3 regions of the Sorangium sp. So ce375 genome follow, and region 2 is predicted to be linked to each of the others. Evidence: predicted binding sites of a transcription regulator. Region 2 holds the regulator's gene; each other region holds the start of a gene.

What was found. Region 2 encodes HrcA, which represses chaperone genes, less so after heat shock. Its sites were predicted from a motif close to GNTAGCACTCNCCNNNGGNGAGTGCTANC; they were not measured.
Region 1: a site for HrcA is predicted at 3,029-3,057, ahead of groES (co-chaperone GroES). Genes of this name have one in related genera too.
Region 3: a site for HrcA is predicted at 2,363-2,391, ahead of groES (co-chaperone GroES). Genes of this name have one in related genera too.

The regions. Positions count from the first base shown of each region.
Region 1 covers NZ_CP150335.1:8,411,493-8,415,933, reverse strand. Annotated here, with positions in the region: gene WME90_RS31155 (TrmH family RNA methyltransferase) at 1-171, shown strand, start outside; gene WME90_RS31150 (GNAT family N-acetyltransferase) at 308-841, opposite strand; gene groL (chaperonin GroEL) at 969-2,597, opposite strand; gene groES (co-chaperone GroES) at 2,631-2,921, opposite strand; gene WME90_RS31135 (hypothetical protein) at 3,375-3,980, shown strand; gene WME90_RS31130 (hypothetical protein) at 3,980-4,441, shown strand, end outside.
Region 2 covers NZ_CP150335.1:12,751-17,191, forward strand. Annotated here, with positions in the region: gene WME90_RS00040 (hypothetical protein) at 58-1,119, opposite strand; gene WME90_RS00045 (hypothetical protein) at 1,190-1,993, opposite strand; gene hrcA (heat-inducible transcriptional repressor HrcA) at 2,316-3,359, shown strand; gene WME90_RS00055 (RluA family pseudouridine synthase) at 3,352-4,335, opposite strand.
Region 3 covers NZ_CP150335.1:3,848,863-3,853,303, reverse strand. Annotated here, with positions in the region: gene groL (chaperonin GroEL) at 180-1,877, opposite strand; gene groES (co-chaperone GroES) at 1,946-2,245, opposite strand; tRNA gene WME90_RS14425 (tRNA-Gln) at 2,882-2,955, shown strand; tRNA gene WME90_RS14420 (tRNA-Glu) at 2,995-3,069, shown strand; gene WME90_RS14415 (NUDIX hydrolase) at 3,223-3,933, shown strand; gene WME90_RS14410 (hypothetical protein) at 4,032-4,424, shown strand; gene WME90_RS14405 (hypothetical protein) at 4,416-4,441, opposite strand, start outside.

The DNA.
Region 1 (4,441 bases), 4.7 Mb from region 2:
GACGACGGGTTGCCGCAGGTGCTGCTCGACGCCTGCGAGGACGTGATCGCGATCCCCATGTACGGGATCAACCACTCGTACCCCGTGGCGATCGCGGCGGGCATGACCATGTGCGAGTGGGCTCGGCGGCGCGACCCGCGCGGCGGCGTGAGCCGCGCCGGAGGCTGCTGAGCCGCGCCGGAGGCTGCTGAGCCGCGCCGGAGGCTGCTGAGCCGCGCCGGAGGCTGCTGAGCCGCGCCGGAGGCTGCTGAGCCGCGCCGGAGGCTGCTGAGCCGCGCCGCTACGGCCCTCCGCCGCGGGCGGGGCGCTACTCGCGGAAGCGCTCGAAGACGAGGAGCTCGCCCAGCAGGTCGTGATCGAGCGTGCCAGCCGGGCGCATCCCGAGCTTCTCGATCACCCGGAGCGACGCGCGGTGCCAGGCCGGCGTGGTGGCGATCACGCGCCTCACCCCCGCCTGCTGCAGCGTCCAGTGCAGCACGGCGCGCGACCCCTCGGTCGCATAGCCCTGGCCCTGGGACTTGCCCTCGACGCCGTAGCCGATCTCCACGGTGCCGGTCGCGTCGGGCCGGCCATTCAGCACCACGCTGCCGACGACGACGCGCTCCTCCTGTTCGCGCGTCACCATGAGCCGCGTGCCCCACAGGAACGCGTCAGGATCGTCGCGCAGCCGGTCGAGCGGCGAGCTGAAGGCGCGCTCGACGAGCGCGCGCCCAGGCCAGGCGTCAGGAAAGCGCGCGCCGGACAGGGCCTCGGCCTCGGCGCGATCTCCGCGGATGACCGCCTCGAGCAGGGACAGCGAGACCGGGGTGAGCGCCAGGCGCTCGGTAGTCAGGGTGCTCATCGCGAACCTGCGCCGGATCAGATCATGCGCCGGGGCCTGCCGGAAGTCGAAATGGCGAAGGGCCGACTTCCTGAGAGGAAGCCGGCCCTTGCCCGCCGGGCTTAGCGGTCAGCGCGGCGCGCCGCGATCAGAAGTCGTGGCCGTGGCCCGCGTGGGCGCCACCAGCCGCCGGCTTCTCCTCCTTCGGCCGCTCAGCGATGAGCGCCTCGGTGGTGAGCATCAGGCTGGCGACGCTGGCCGCGTTCTGGAGCGCCGACCGGACGACCTTGACCGGGTCGATGACGCCCATCTCGAGCAGGTTGCCGTAGTCGCCCGACGCCGCGTTGTAGCCGAACGAGTCCTTGCCGTCGCGCACCTTCTGCACGACGATCGAGCCCTCTTCCCCGGCGTTGGCCGAGATCTGGCGGAGGGGCTCCTCGATGGCGCGGCGGATGATGTTGACGCCGAACCGCTGCTCGTCGTTGACCTTGAGCTTCTCGAGCGAGCTCTGCGCGCGGATGAGCGCCACGCCGCCGCCCGGGACGATGCCCTCCTCGACGGCCGCGCGGGTCGCGTGGAGCGCGTCCTCGACGCGAGCCTTCTTCTCCTTCATCTCGGTCTCGGTCGCAGCGCCGACCTTGACGACCGCGACGCCGCCCACGAGCTTCGCGAGCCGCTCCTGGAGCTTCTCGCGGTCGTAGTCGCTCGTCGTGTTCTCGATTTGAGCGCGGATCTCCTGCTGCCGGGCCTTGATCTTGTCCTTCTTGCCCTGGCCGCCGACGATCGTGGTGTTGTCCTTGTCGATGATGACCGTCTTGGCGCGGCCGAGATCGCTGATCGTGACGTTCTCGAGCTTGAGGCCGAGCTCCTCCGCGATCACCTGGCCGTCCGTCAGGGTGGCGATGTCCTTCAGCATCTCCTTGCGGCGATCACCGAAGCCCGGCGCCTTGACGGCCGCGCAGTGCAGCGTGCCGCGGAGCTTGTTCACGACGAGGGTCGCGAGCGCCTCGCCCTCGACGTCCTCGGCGATGATGAGGAGCTGCTTCTGGCTCTTGGCGATCGCCTCGAGCACCGGGAGCAGGTCCTTCATGTTGGAGATCTTCTTCTCCGAGATGAGGATGTAGCAGTCCTCGAGGTTCGCCTTCATCGCCTCGGGATCGGTCACGAAGTACGGCGAGAGGTAGCCGCGGTCGAACTGCATGCCCTCGACCACGTCGAGGGTCGTGTCGGCGCTCTTGGCCTCCTCGACCGTGATCACGCCCTCCTTGCCGACCTTCTCCATGGCGTCGGCGAGGAGCTTGCCGATCGTCTCGTCGCCGTTCGCGCTGATCGTGCCGACCTGCGCGATCTCCTTCGCGTCCTTCGTCTGCTTGGCGGAGCCGCGGAGGTGCTCGACGATCGCCTCGACCGCCTTGTCGATGCCGCGCTTGATCTCCATCGGGTTGTGGCCCGCCGCGACGAGCTTGGAGCCCTCGCGGTAGATCGCCTGGGCGAGCACCGTCGCGGTGGTCGTTCCGTCGCCGGCGATGTCGCTCGTCTTCGAGGCGACCTCGCGGACCATCTGGGCGCCCATGTTCTCGAAGCGGTTCTCGAGCTCGATCTCCTTGGCGACCGTCACGCCGTCCTTGGTGACCGTCGGCGAGCCGAAGCTCTTCTCGATGACGACGTTGCGCCCCTTCGGGCCGAGGGTGACCTTGACCGCGTCGGCGAGGGCGTTGACCCCCGCGAGGATCATGCTGCGGGCGGACTCGTTGTAGATGATTTCCTTGGCTGCCATGGTGTCTCTCCTAAGTTCCTTCTGTCGCCCGCGTCACTTCTCGATCACGCCGAGGATGTCGTCCTCGCGGAGGATGAGGTGCTCCTCGCCGTCGATCTTCACCTCGGTGCCCGAGTACTTGCCGAAGAGGACGCGATCTCCCTCCTTGACGTCGAGCTTCCGCACGGTACCGTCCTCGGCGACCTTGCCGTTGCCGACGGCGACGACGGTGCCCTCGATCGGCTTCTCTTTCGCGGTGTCCGGAATGTAGAGACCTCCCTTGGTCTTCTCTTCTTCCTTCACGCGCTGAACGATCACGCGGTCCTGGAGCGGTCGAATCTTCATCTTTGCAAATCCTCCGGGGACGAGCGCCGCGTCCCACGAACGGCAAGACCCAGCCGGCGCGACCGAGCGCACCGGAAGGCCCCATACGATTGCAGTCTGGGCACTTTGCTAGCACTCACCTAGGGCGAGTGCTAGCGAGCGCGCGGAAGATAGCCACCCCCTGGAGGGTGTCAAGAGTGGCCCTAGGCCGGCACTTTGCGCGTTGGCAGCCAGGCGCGGAGGTGGCTGTAAGTCCTGGAGATCGCAGGGGAAGGTGCGTGGCACAAGGCTGGGCTCGGCGGAACCCCTCGGCTAAAATGAGCCTATGAGGGCGAAGCTGCGGCAGCACGGTGATGCGACGCCCTCACGGTCTCCCGCCCGAGGGAGGCCGACAGGACGTGTCTGGTTGACCTGAGCGCGCGGTGGCCCGGGTTACGTAGGTATCCAGGGCACCCGCCTAAGTGAGGTGCCGCTGTGAGCCAAGCGATCTCTGTGTCCCCGAGCATGACCCGCTATTTCCAGGAGGTTGTGGACGAGGCGCTCCGAGTTCGGAACGTCACCGCCACCGAGGCGGCGTCGAGTTACCTCGTCGGTCTGCTTTGTGCCTTTGCTCACCCGGACGAGCACGCCGAGTCTGCCTTCAACCAGCCTCTGACCTTTCTTCTGCGCGACGCCCTGGAAGCCTCCGGAGCCGAGCGTTTCCGGCGGCTGCGCAACCTGGGCGACAACGTCCTCTACGTGGTCGGCTTCTTCGGTGGTCACATCGACGTCAAGGGTGTGGACCGCGGCTACGTGGTCGGGGTCGGGTCGACGGCGTACCACCACGCGGCCGCGATGTTGCGCCTCAACGCGCGCGTTGGCCAGGGGCCCGACGTCCTTGCGGAGATGGCGGAGAAGTTCGAGCGGTTCGTGAGCGTCCTGAACGATGTGGCTGACGGCACGCTCGCGTCGGGAGCGCGGGACGAGCGCTCGGTGCTCCGGCTGTACGAGCGCTGGGTCCGCACGGGATCGAGCCGCCTCGCGGATGAGCTCGGTGCACGAGGGCTCGTGCCGAGCCGTGGTGCGGGCGGGCTCAACTGATGCGCGGCGCGACGTTCCCGGCCCGGATCCAGCAGCACCTGGCGCGAACCTACGCGCTCGATGACGCGCCCGCGGTCGACGATTTCATCCGGCTGACGGACGGCAGCGCACGCGAGGCGCTGCTGATCCGGCACGCCGACGGGGATATCGAGGTCGCGTTGCACTTGCCCCGCGGGGCGATGACGCGTGGGCGAGAGGGGACGCTCGACGAGATCTGCCAGATCGTCGAGGGCGTGAGCCACTTCCTCTACGTGGCCGAGCGGGCCCGCAGGGAGCTGCCGGCGACCCAGCTCGAGCTCGAGCTCCAGGCCGAGGTCGACAAATACGTGCTGCTGGTCTACGGCGGTCTGGCTGACGAGGTCGAGCTCCCGGGTCCGCCGCTCCGGCGCCGCCACGAGGCGGACCCGTCAGGGGCTGGGCGCTTCGAGCCTGAGCGCGCCGCGCGGATCCGCGCCCATCTC
Region 2 (4,441 bases):
GGAGGCGCCCGCTCGGCGCGACCTCGCCGATGCCGATCGTGACCCGGCTCGTCGGCGCTACTCGCCGACCTGCGCCATGTAGCTGACCTGAGCGGCCGAGCCTCCGAGGGGGCTGAGCAGCGTGATGGGAGGCGCGACAAGGCCGGCCGCGGCCGTGTTGTCGATGACGACGTAGTAGAGGCCCGGGCGCAGCGCGTAGCGGCGCGTCTCGATGATCCCGGGCTGGAGAGGGCCGCCTGCCTGCACCGGGCCTGGCGGGGGACCGAGCGGCTTGCCGGTCTGGTAGGCCTCGCGCCACGCGTCGCCGGTGGGCTTGTCGACGATCATGACGTCCACGGGCGCGCCCTGCACGCTGATCTTGAGATAGAGCGCCTGGTCCGAGTCGGCGATCTCGAACGGCCCGAGGTAGTCGCGCTGGTTCGCGTACACCTCGACGGTCTCGTTCGCGAACGTGTACCGCTCCTCGTCCTCCACCTCGAACGGGTGGTGCGGTCGCTGGGGCGGCATGAGGATCCCCAGCGTGAAGTCCTTCCCCCTCTCCTCGTTGTAGAGGACGGTGAACCCGCGCGTCATCTCGCCTGCGACGATCTGGTTGCCGAGCAGGTTGGCGAGCCCTCCGAACGGCGGGACGTTGGCCATCACGTCGATGACGGGGTTCTCGACGTAGCCCAGCTGGAAGCTCGGGCCTTGCACGATCCGGTTCAGCCGTCCCCACACGTAGACGTCATCGTCCGCGAGCTGGAAGTCGGGTCGGTACTCGACGGACGTCGTGAGCGAGAAGCCCACCCGCTTGGCCGGCTGCATGTAGCCGTACCCCGTGCCGGCGATGTGAACCGTGATCGTCTGCGCCGCGTCGTTGACGTCGTACGAGCACTGCATCGGGAAGAACCGGCCGATGGACGCCGATCGATCCTGCAGGCGCAGCGAGACCCCGCTCTTCAGCATCTCGGGGCAGATCTTGCTGGCGCCGAAATTCGAGAACAGAAACCAGCGGAGGCCAGGGCTCGCGTTCACCGGACCGCTGACGCAGGGGCAGCCGACGAACGTGAAGGACAGCGCGACAGCGGCGAGCGCCAGCGCGGCGGACGCGCGGGAGAGCGGGGGTCTTCGTGCGGGCACGCGGGCTAACATAGCGGGTCGACCTCGGGGCGAGAGCGGGTTTGCGCGCTGGAGGACGGCCCCTCCCGGATCAGCGCACCAGATGCCATTGGACGCCGGGGGTCACCTCGAGATGCAGGTGATTTTTGTGCGCCCGGTCGTAGTTGGGCGTGAGGATCGACGTGAAGATGTGCTGATCCGCGGCCTCGCACACGATGGATCGCAGCTCTCGCGCTGCCGCGTCCGCCGGAGGGCCGCTGCCCGCCCCCTTGCCGGCGCCGCGTGGCTTGCCGGCTGCTCGGGCGCCCTCGCCGCACACCGGCGCGCCGCGCCTGCCGACGAAGTCGCGCTCCACGTCGAGCCACTCCTCCGCGAACCCGCCGCCGACGCGCTCCTTGTTGAGCCTGTAGGCGTCGATGGCGAGCCCGCCGGGGTGCCTCGTGCCGAGCCTGCCCTCGGGCCACATCCTGGACGGAGGCCGCCAGGCCGAGAACATCAGCACCTCGTCGATGTCGTGCGCGCGCAGGATCCGGCTGAAGTCGGAGAGCGCGAGCGCGAGGCGGCAGTCGAAGACGTCGTTCGGGTTGTCTGCGCGCCGGTGCGCCGGCTGCGCCGTCCGGTAGAGGACCCCGCCGACCCCCTGCATCAGCCGCACCGGAGCGAGCACGCCGGGCGCGCGCCGCACCGGCTCGAACGCGATCTTCCGCTGCGTGAGCGCCGCACGGCACTGCTCGGCGCTCATGGCCGCGTAGCGCGCCGACGGGTGCTTCGCCCAGTCCTGGTGGTACCTGACCTTCGGCTTGCCCTGCGCGCTCGGCGCGGCGGCGAGGGGGCCGAGCGCGAGGGCGAGCGCGCAGGCAGCGGCGGCATGGCGTGCAAGGCGTGCGGGCGGCATCGTTGCGGGACAGACCTCGTGCGAGGCAAAGCAAGCCGACCCTCCCGGGGTAGGCGACCGGGCCGCCGTCCGGTGAGCGGGGCCCCACGGCGTGGCGGCGTGGCGGCGTGTCCACGTGGCGGCGGCCGCCCAATCCTACCGCGACATTTGACCGGGCCGCGCGATCGCCTCAAAATGGGTCGCGTGCGCATTCGTGGGTCGAGCGCCCGCACGCGCAGCTTGACGTACGGGAGCGAAGGCCCGGCCCGCATGGCTTCCCGGTCCGGGCGATCCCTGGTCCTGGTAGCCACGGCGGTGCGCTCCTGCGCCGCATGCAGCTGACATGGGTGATCTTCCCAATCGATCTCGAAAGATCCTTTTCGCCGCGGTCACCGAGTTCATCGCCACGGGCGACCCGGTTGGCAGCAGGACGCTCGCGCGGAAGTACGGGCTGGATCTCTCGGCTGCCTCGATCCGCAACGTGCTCGCCGACCTCGAGGAGGCCGGGTACCTCCACCAGCCGCACACCTCTGCAGGGCGGATCCCGACCGATCGAGCGCTCCGGCTGTTCATCGACGCGCTCGTCGAGCTCCGGTCGCTCTCCCCTGAGCAGCAGGCCGAGCTCAGCGCCAGGTTCACCGAGATCTACACGGGGGCGAGCGATCCGCTCCGCGAGACGGGGCGCTACCTCTCGGAGCTGTCCGGCGCCGCGGCGGTCGTCGCGGCGCCGCGGGTGGAGCTCCGCGCCCTCGCCCAGCTGCGCTTCATCCCGACCAAGCCGGGGCAGCTGCTCGCGGTGCTCGTCTTCACCGACGGCTCGGTCGCGAACCGCTTCATCTCGGCCGACGAGGCGATCAACGAGGCCGAGCTCACCCGGATCCACAACCTGCTCGCCGACGTCATCGAGGGGCGCACGCTGGGCGAGATCCGGGACCTCTTCGCTCGCCGCCTCGCGGACGAGCGCCTCCAGATCGACGCGCTGAGGCGCCGCGCCTTCGAGCTCGGCAGCAAGGCGACGGCGGGCGTAGCCCGACGGAGCGAGGTCGTCATCGAGGGGCAGAACCGCCTGATCGACCTGCCCGAGTACGCCGATGTCGACCGGCTCAAGAAGCTGATGAAGGCGCTCGAGGAGCGCGAGGAGCTCGTCGATCTGCTCGACCGCACCCTCGCCGCGGGCGCGGGCGAGGTCACCGTGTTCGTCGGCAGCGAGGCGGGCGATCTGGGCGGAGGCCAGCTCAGCCTCGTCGCTGCGCCCTACATGGAGAACGGGCGCGTCGCCGGGACCGTGGGCGTGCTCGGCCCGACGCGGATGGACTACGCGAAGGTCATGCCGCTCGTCGACGCCACCGCCGCCGCGATGACCGAGGCCCGAGGCAAGGTCAAATAGCGCCCTTCCGCTGCGGCTCGCGGAGCCGCTCGAGCACGTCGTCGAAGTCCGAGGGGGGCGGGACCTGGAACCGCATCGGCCGGTCGTCGGCGGGGTGGTTGAAGCCGAGCTCGGCCGCGTGGAGCATCAGCCGCGCGGCCGGGATCCTCGCCCCGCGGTAGTCCCGCACGTAGACCGTCTCGCCGACGAGCGGGTGCCCGGCCTCCGCGAGGTGGATGCGGATCTGGTGCGTGCGCCCCGTCTCGAGCCGGCACGCGACGAGCGTCACGCCCCCGGCCCCCTCCTGTGCTCCTCGGAGCACCTCGATCGGCTCCACGTGCGTCACCGCGAGCTGCCCCTCGCGCCGCCCGTCTCGCGCCGAGCCGCGCAGTCCATCGCCCCGATCCTCGACGAGGTAGCTGCGGTAGGTGCCGCGCGGGACGGCGCCGTGCGCGAGCGCCAGGTACTGCCGGTGCATCGCGCGGACGCGGAGCTGCTGCGCGAGGTGCTTCTTCGCGGCGAGCGTCCGCGCGAAGACCAGCAGGCCGCTCGTCCCCTTGTCGAGGCGCTGCACCACGCCGAGCGGCGCGCGCCCGCGCAGGCGGTCGCGCCTGGCCAGCACCTCCCGCACCAGCGCGTCGAGGGTCGAGGCCTGCTCTGCCGGATCCTCGTCGCCGTACGGGATGGTGCTCACCCCGGCCGGTTTGTTCACCACGACGACGCTCGCGTCCGCGTAGACCACGAGCTCGCCCTCGAGCTTGCGTCGCCGCACCGTCTCGGGCCTCGGCGCGTGCAGGCGGATCTCGATCTGCTCCCCGCTGAGCACCCGCCGGCGGGCGCTCGTCGCCACCGCGCTCCCGACCAGCACCTTGCCGGTCTCGATCAGCCGGCGCGCGTCCGACCAGGAGACGGACGCAAGCGCACGGACGGCCCCATCGAGCGGGCGCCGATCCAGCTCGGCCGGCACCGTCCAGCGGCCATCCCGCGGGGCTTGCACCCGGTCGGTCGGAGGGGTTCCGGTAGGTTCAGCGGCTTCCTGGGTCGGCGGCGTGGCGGGTCGGAGCGGGCGCATGTAAAAGCTCACGGGGCGCCTCGGCTCCGCC
Region 3 (4,441 bases), 3.8 Mb from region 2:
CCCCACGTGACCGTGGGTCAAAAACCCGGTCGACAGCGCTGGCCCTCACAAAGCGCGAGGGGCCCTCCAAGCCAGCATGCTTTGGAGGACCCCTCGGCCCGCTTCGTCGGAAGCGGCGCGCTCAGCGGGCCGGCGCCGCGCGGAGGCAGCGGCAGCCCGCGAGCGGCGCGGACAGGCGCTCAACCCATGTCGAAGTCGCCCATGCCGCCCATGCCGCCCATACCGCCCATGCCGCCCATGCCGCCCATACCCCCCATGCCGCCCATGCCGCCGGGAGCGCCGCCGGCCGCGGCCTTCTCCTTCTTGGGCTTCTCGGCGACGAGGGCCTCGGTCGTGAGCATCAGCCCGGCGACGCTGGACGCGTTCAGGAGCGCGTGCCGAACGACCTTGGCCGGATCGATGACGCCGCCGGCGAGCAGATCCTCGTAGGTGTCGGTCGCGGCGTTGTAGCCGAACGTGGGCGCGCCCGTCCGGACCTTCTCCGCGACAACCGTCCCCTCGATCCCCGCGTTCTGGGCGATCTGACGGAGCGGCGCCTCCACGGCGCGGCGCACGAGCCGCACGCCGGCGTCGCGCTCGTCGTTGAACTTGAGCGAATCGAGCGAGGCGGCCGCCCGGAAGAGGGCCACGCCGCCGCCGACCACGATGCCTTCCTCGACGGCCGCGCGGGTCGCGTGCAGCGCGTCCTCGACGCGCGCCTTCTTCTCCTTCATCTCGGTCTCTGTCGCCGCGCCGACCTTCACCACCGCGACGCCGCCGGCGAGCTTCGCGAGCCGCTCCTGGAGCTTCTCGCGATCGTAGTCGCTCGCCGTGTCCGCGATCTGCTTGCGGATCGTCTCGATGCGGCCCTTGATGGCGACCTTGTCGCCCTGGCCGTCGACGATGACCGTGTTGTCCTTGTCGATCTCGACCCGCTTGGCCGTCCCGAGATCGCGCACCGTGGCGCTCTCGAGCTTCTGGCCGAGGTCCTCCATGAACGCCGTCGCGCCCGTGAGGATCGCGATGTCCTTCAGCATGTCCTTGCGGCGATCGCCGAAGCCGGGCGCCTTCACGGCGGCGACCTTGATCGTGCCGCGCAGCTTGTTCACGACGAGGGTGGCGAGCGCCTCGCCCTCGACGTCCTCGGAGAGGATGAGCAGCTCGCGCCCCTGCTTCACCACCTGCTCGAGCAGCGGCAGGAGGTCGGCCATGGCCGAGATCTTCTTCTCGTGCACGAGGATGAGCGGGTTGTTGAGCACCGCGGTCATCTTCTCGGGGTCGGTCACGAAGTAGGGCGAGAGGTAGCCGCGGTCGAACTGCATGCCGTCGACGGTCTCGAGCTCCGTCGTCATGCGCTTGTTCTCCTCGACCGTGATCACGCCCTCCTTGCCGACCTTCTCCATGGCGTCGGCGAGGATCTGGCCGATCTCCTTGTCGCCGTTGGCGCTGACCGTGGCGACCTGGGCGATCTGGTCCTTGTCCTTGGTCGGCTTGGCGGCCTTCTGCACGGCCTCGATGACCTTGGCGACCGCGGCGTCGATGCCGCGCTTCAGATCCATCGGGTTGTGGCCGGCCTCGACGAGCTTGAGGCCCTCGCCGTAGATCGCCTGCGCCAGCACCGTCGCCGTCGTCGTGCCGTCGCCCGCCTTGTCGCTGGTCTTCGAGGCGACCTCGCGCACCATCTGGGCGCCCATGTTCTCGAGCTTGCCGGCGAGCTCGACCTCCTTGGCGACCGTGACGCCATCCTTCGTCACGACCGGGGAGCCCCAGCTCTTCTCGATGACGACGTTCCGCCCCTTCGGCCCGAGGGTCACCTTGACCGCATCGGCGAGCGTGTTGACGCCCTTCAGGATCGCGGCGCGGGCGCCGCGGCTATAAACGATCTGCTTCGCAGCCATCTCTCAATCCCCTCGCGGCCGCGTGGCCGCATCAGCTAACGCTTGCGTTCGGTTGCCTCAGGCCTGGTTCACGTCGCGGCGGACTCGGTGACCGCGAGCACGTCGTCCTCGCGGATGAGCACGTGCTCCTCGCCGTCGATCTTCACCTCGGTGCCGCTGTACTTGCCGAACAGCACCTTGTCGCCGACCTTCACCTCCAGCGGGCGAACCTTGCCGTCCTTCAGGACCTTGCCGTTGCCCACCGCGACGACGCGCCCCTCGATCGGCTTCTCCTTCGCGGCGTCGGGGATGATGATGCCTCCCTTGGTCTTCGTCTCGCTCTCGACGCGCTTGACGACAATCCGATCCTGCAGCGGCCTGATTTTCATGCTGGCTCCTCGTCCTCGGCTATTTGACTGACCATCGGCTCGCCGGAGGTCCCGTTCGCCCCCCCGCTGGGGCGTTCCGCCCGCGCGACGAGAGCCAAGTGCCCGAGATCACTGTCACTTGGCACTCTCCTAGGCCGGTGGCTAAACCGCGGCCGAAAGTAAATCAGTCGCCCGGCGCGTCAAGGGCGCCCAGCAGAGAGCCGCGACTTTTCCGATGGCCGGAAGCCCCGCGGGGCGAAGCCTAAGCTGTGGAGGGCGGCAGCAAGGAGGGCGCCACCGCGACGTCCGCGGAACCGCTTCGGGGTCTTTGGCTTCGACAGCATGGACGCAACGTGGACGGATCAGACCGGCAGGACGGCGATGCGCGACGACGTGGACGGGGTGCGGACGGGGCGCGGAGGGGCGCGGAGGGGTAACTGACGGCGTGCAGCGGGGGCGGAGCGACGACGCCAGGGATGCCCATCGTCGCCAGCGTCTGACAGGACCCGCCGCAGAGCGCGCTAAATACGCGAAATAATGCTGGTTTTCTGCGGAGAGAATTTTTCTTGGTCGGGTCCGATTTTGATCGCTTGACAACCAGGGCAGTCCGAGTAGATTCCGCGGCCCGTGGCGCTGATGAACACGGCGCTGACCCCTTGGGGGATCGTCTAACGGCAGGACGCAAGATTCTGGCTCTTGCTATCAAGGTTCGAATCCTTGTCCCCCAGCCAGGCCGTTCAGCTCTGCTGTCGGTCTTCTCCACAGAACAAGGTCCCATCGTCTAGCGGTTAGGACATCGGCCTCTCACGCCGGTAACGCGGGTTCGATTCCCGCTGGGATCGCCACTTCAACCTCTCGCCTCGCTCCACGTCTGCGGCTTTGCCTTGATGGTCGTGTTCGACCACGGCGCGAAGCGCAGCGTCATGTGACGAGGCGCGAGCACGCTGGTCCGCGAAGGCATCCTCCTCCGCCGTTCGCGTTGCGCTACCCTCGGGTGCATGGCGGCGCAGGACGGAGAGGAGCTCTTCGACATCCTCGATCGCAGCGGCCGGCCGCTCGGCGTGCGCAAGGCGCGCAGGCTCGTCCACCGCGACGGCGACTGGCACCGGAGCGTCCACGTGTGGGTGATCCTCGAGCGGGAGCCCGAGGGCCTCGATCGCGGCGGCCGCCAGCGCGCCGCGGAGCCCTGGGTGCTCTTCCAGCAGCGCAGCCCGGACAAGGACACCTGGCCCGGCGCGCTCGAGGTCGCCGTGTCGGGGCACTACCGCGCCGGCGAGGATCTCGCGGGGGCGCTGCGCGAGGCGGAAGAGGAGATCGGCCTGCCGCTCTCGCCGCGCGATGTGGTCCGGCTCGGCGCGCGCCTCAGCCTCGACGACCACGCGCCCGGCATCCTCGATCGCGAGGTGCAGGACGTTCTGCTCGCGACGACCCGCCGCGCCATCGAGGCGCTGCGTCCGGACCCGCAGGAGGTCACCGCGCTGCTGGCGCTCCCGCTCGACGCGGCGCTGCGCCTTGTCCGAGGCGAGGTGCCTCACGCGAGCGGGCTCGTGCGGCGAGCGCCTGACGCCGCGGGCGCCGTGAAGGTCGAGCCGCGCGACGTGCGGCTCGATGAGTTCGTGGTCGCGCGCGACGGCTACTTCGAGCGCGCGCTCGATACGATCCGCCGGCGCGTCGCCGGCGAGGCGCCGGACCCCTGGACCCTCGGCTAGGGCGCCGGCGCTCTCCGCTTTCCAGGCGCTGGCGCTCGGGAGCCGATTTCTTGGGCGTCCGCGCCGGGCCGGGCAGAGTCGCGGCCGGAGGCACCCTGATGAAGCAACCGAAGACTCCGGGCGATGTCCATCGAGATGCCGTGGGGCGCTACCTGGCAGAGGCCACGCACGGGAGCGGCGTGCGCGCCGTCGCCCTCGCCGGCGAGGAGGGGTCGCTGCTCGGCGGCGCGCGATGCGCGGACGTCGCGGGGAACGACGACGATCTCGCGCTGCTCGCCGCGCTGGGCGCAGGCTGCGCCGACAAGATCGCCGGCTACGCCGAGCTCGATGAGCTCGTCGATTCGGTCTCGGGCGGAGACGACTTTTACGCGACGCGACTCACGGTGTGCGAGCGGACCGTCTATCTCGCCTCGATCGGCGCGCGTGTCCCGCAGCAGAAGAAGGTGGCCGCAGAGCTCGGCAAGATCCTCGCGCCGATGCTGTCAGCCTGAGCCGCGGCGCCCATCCG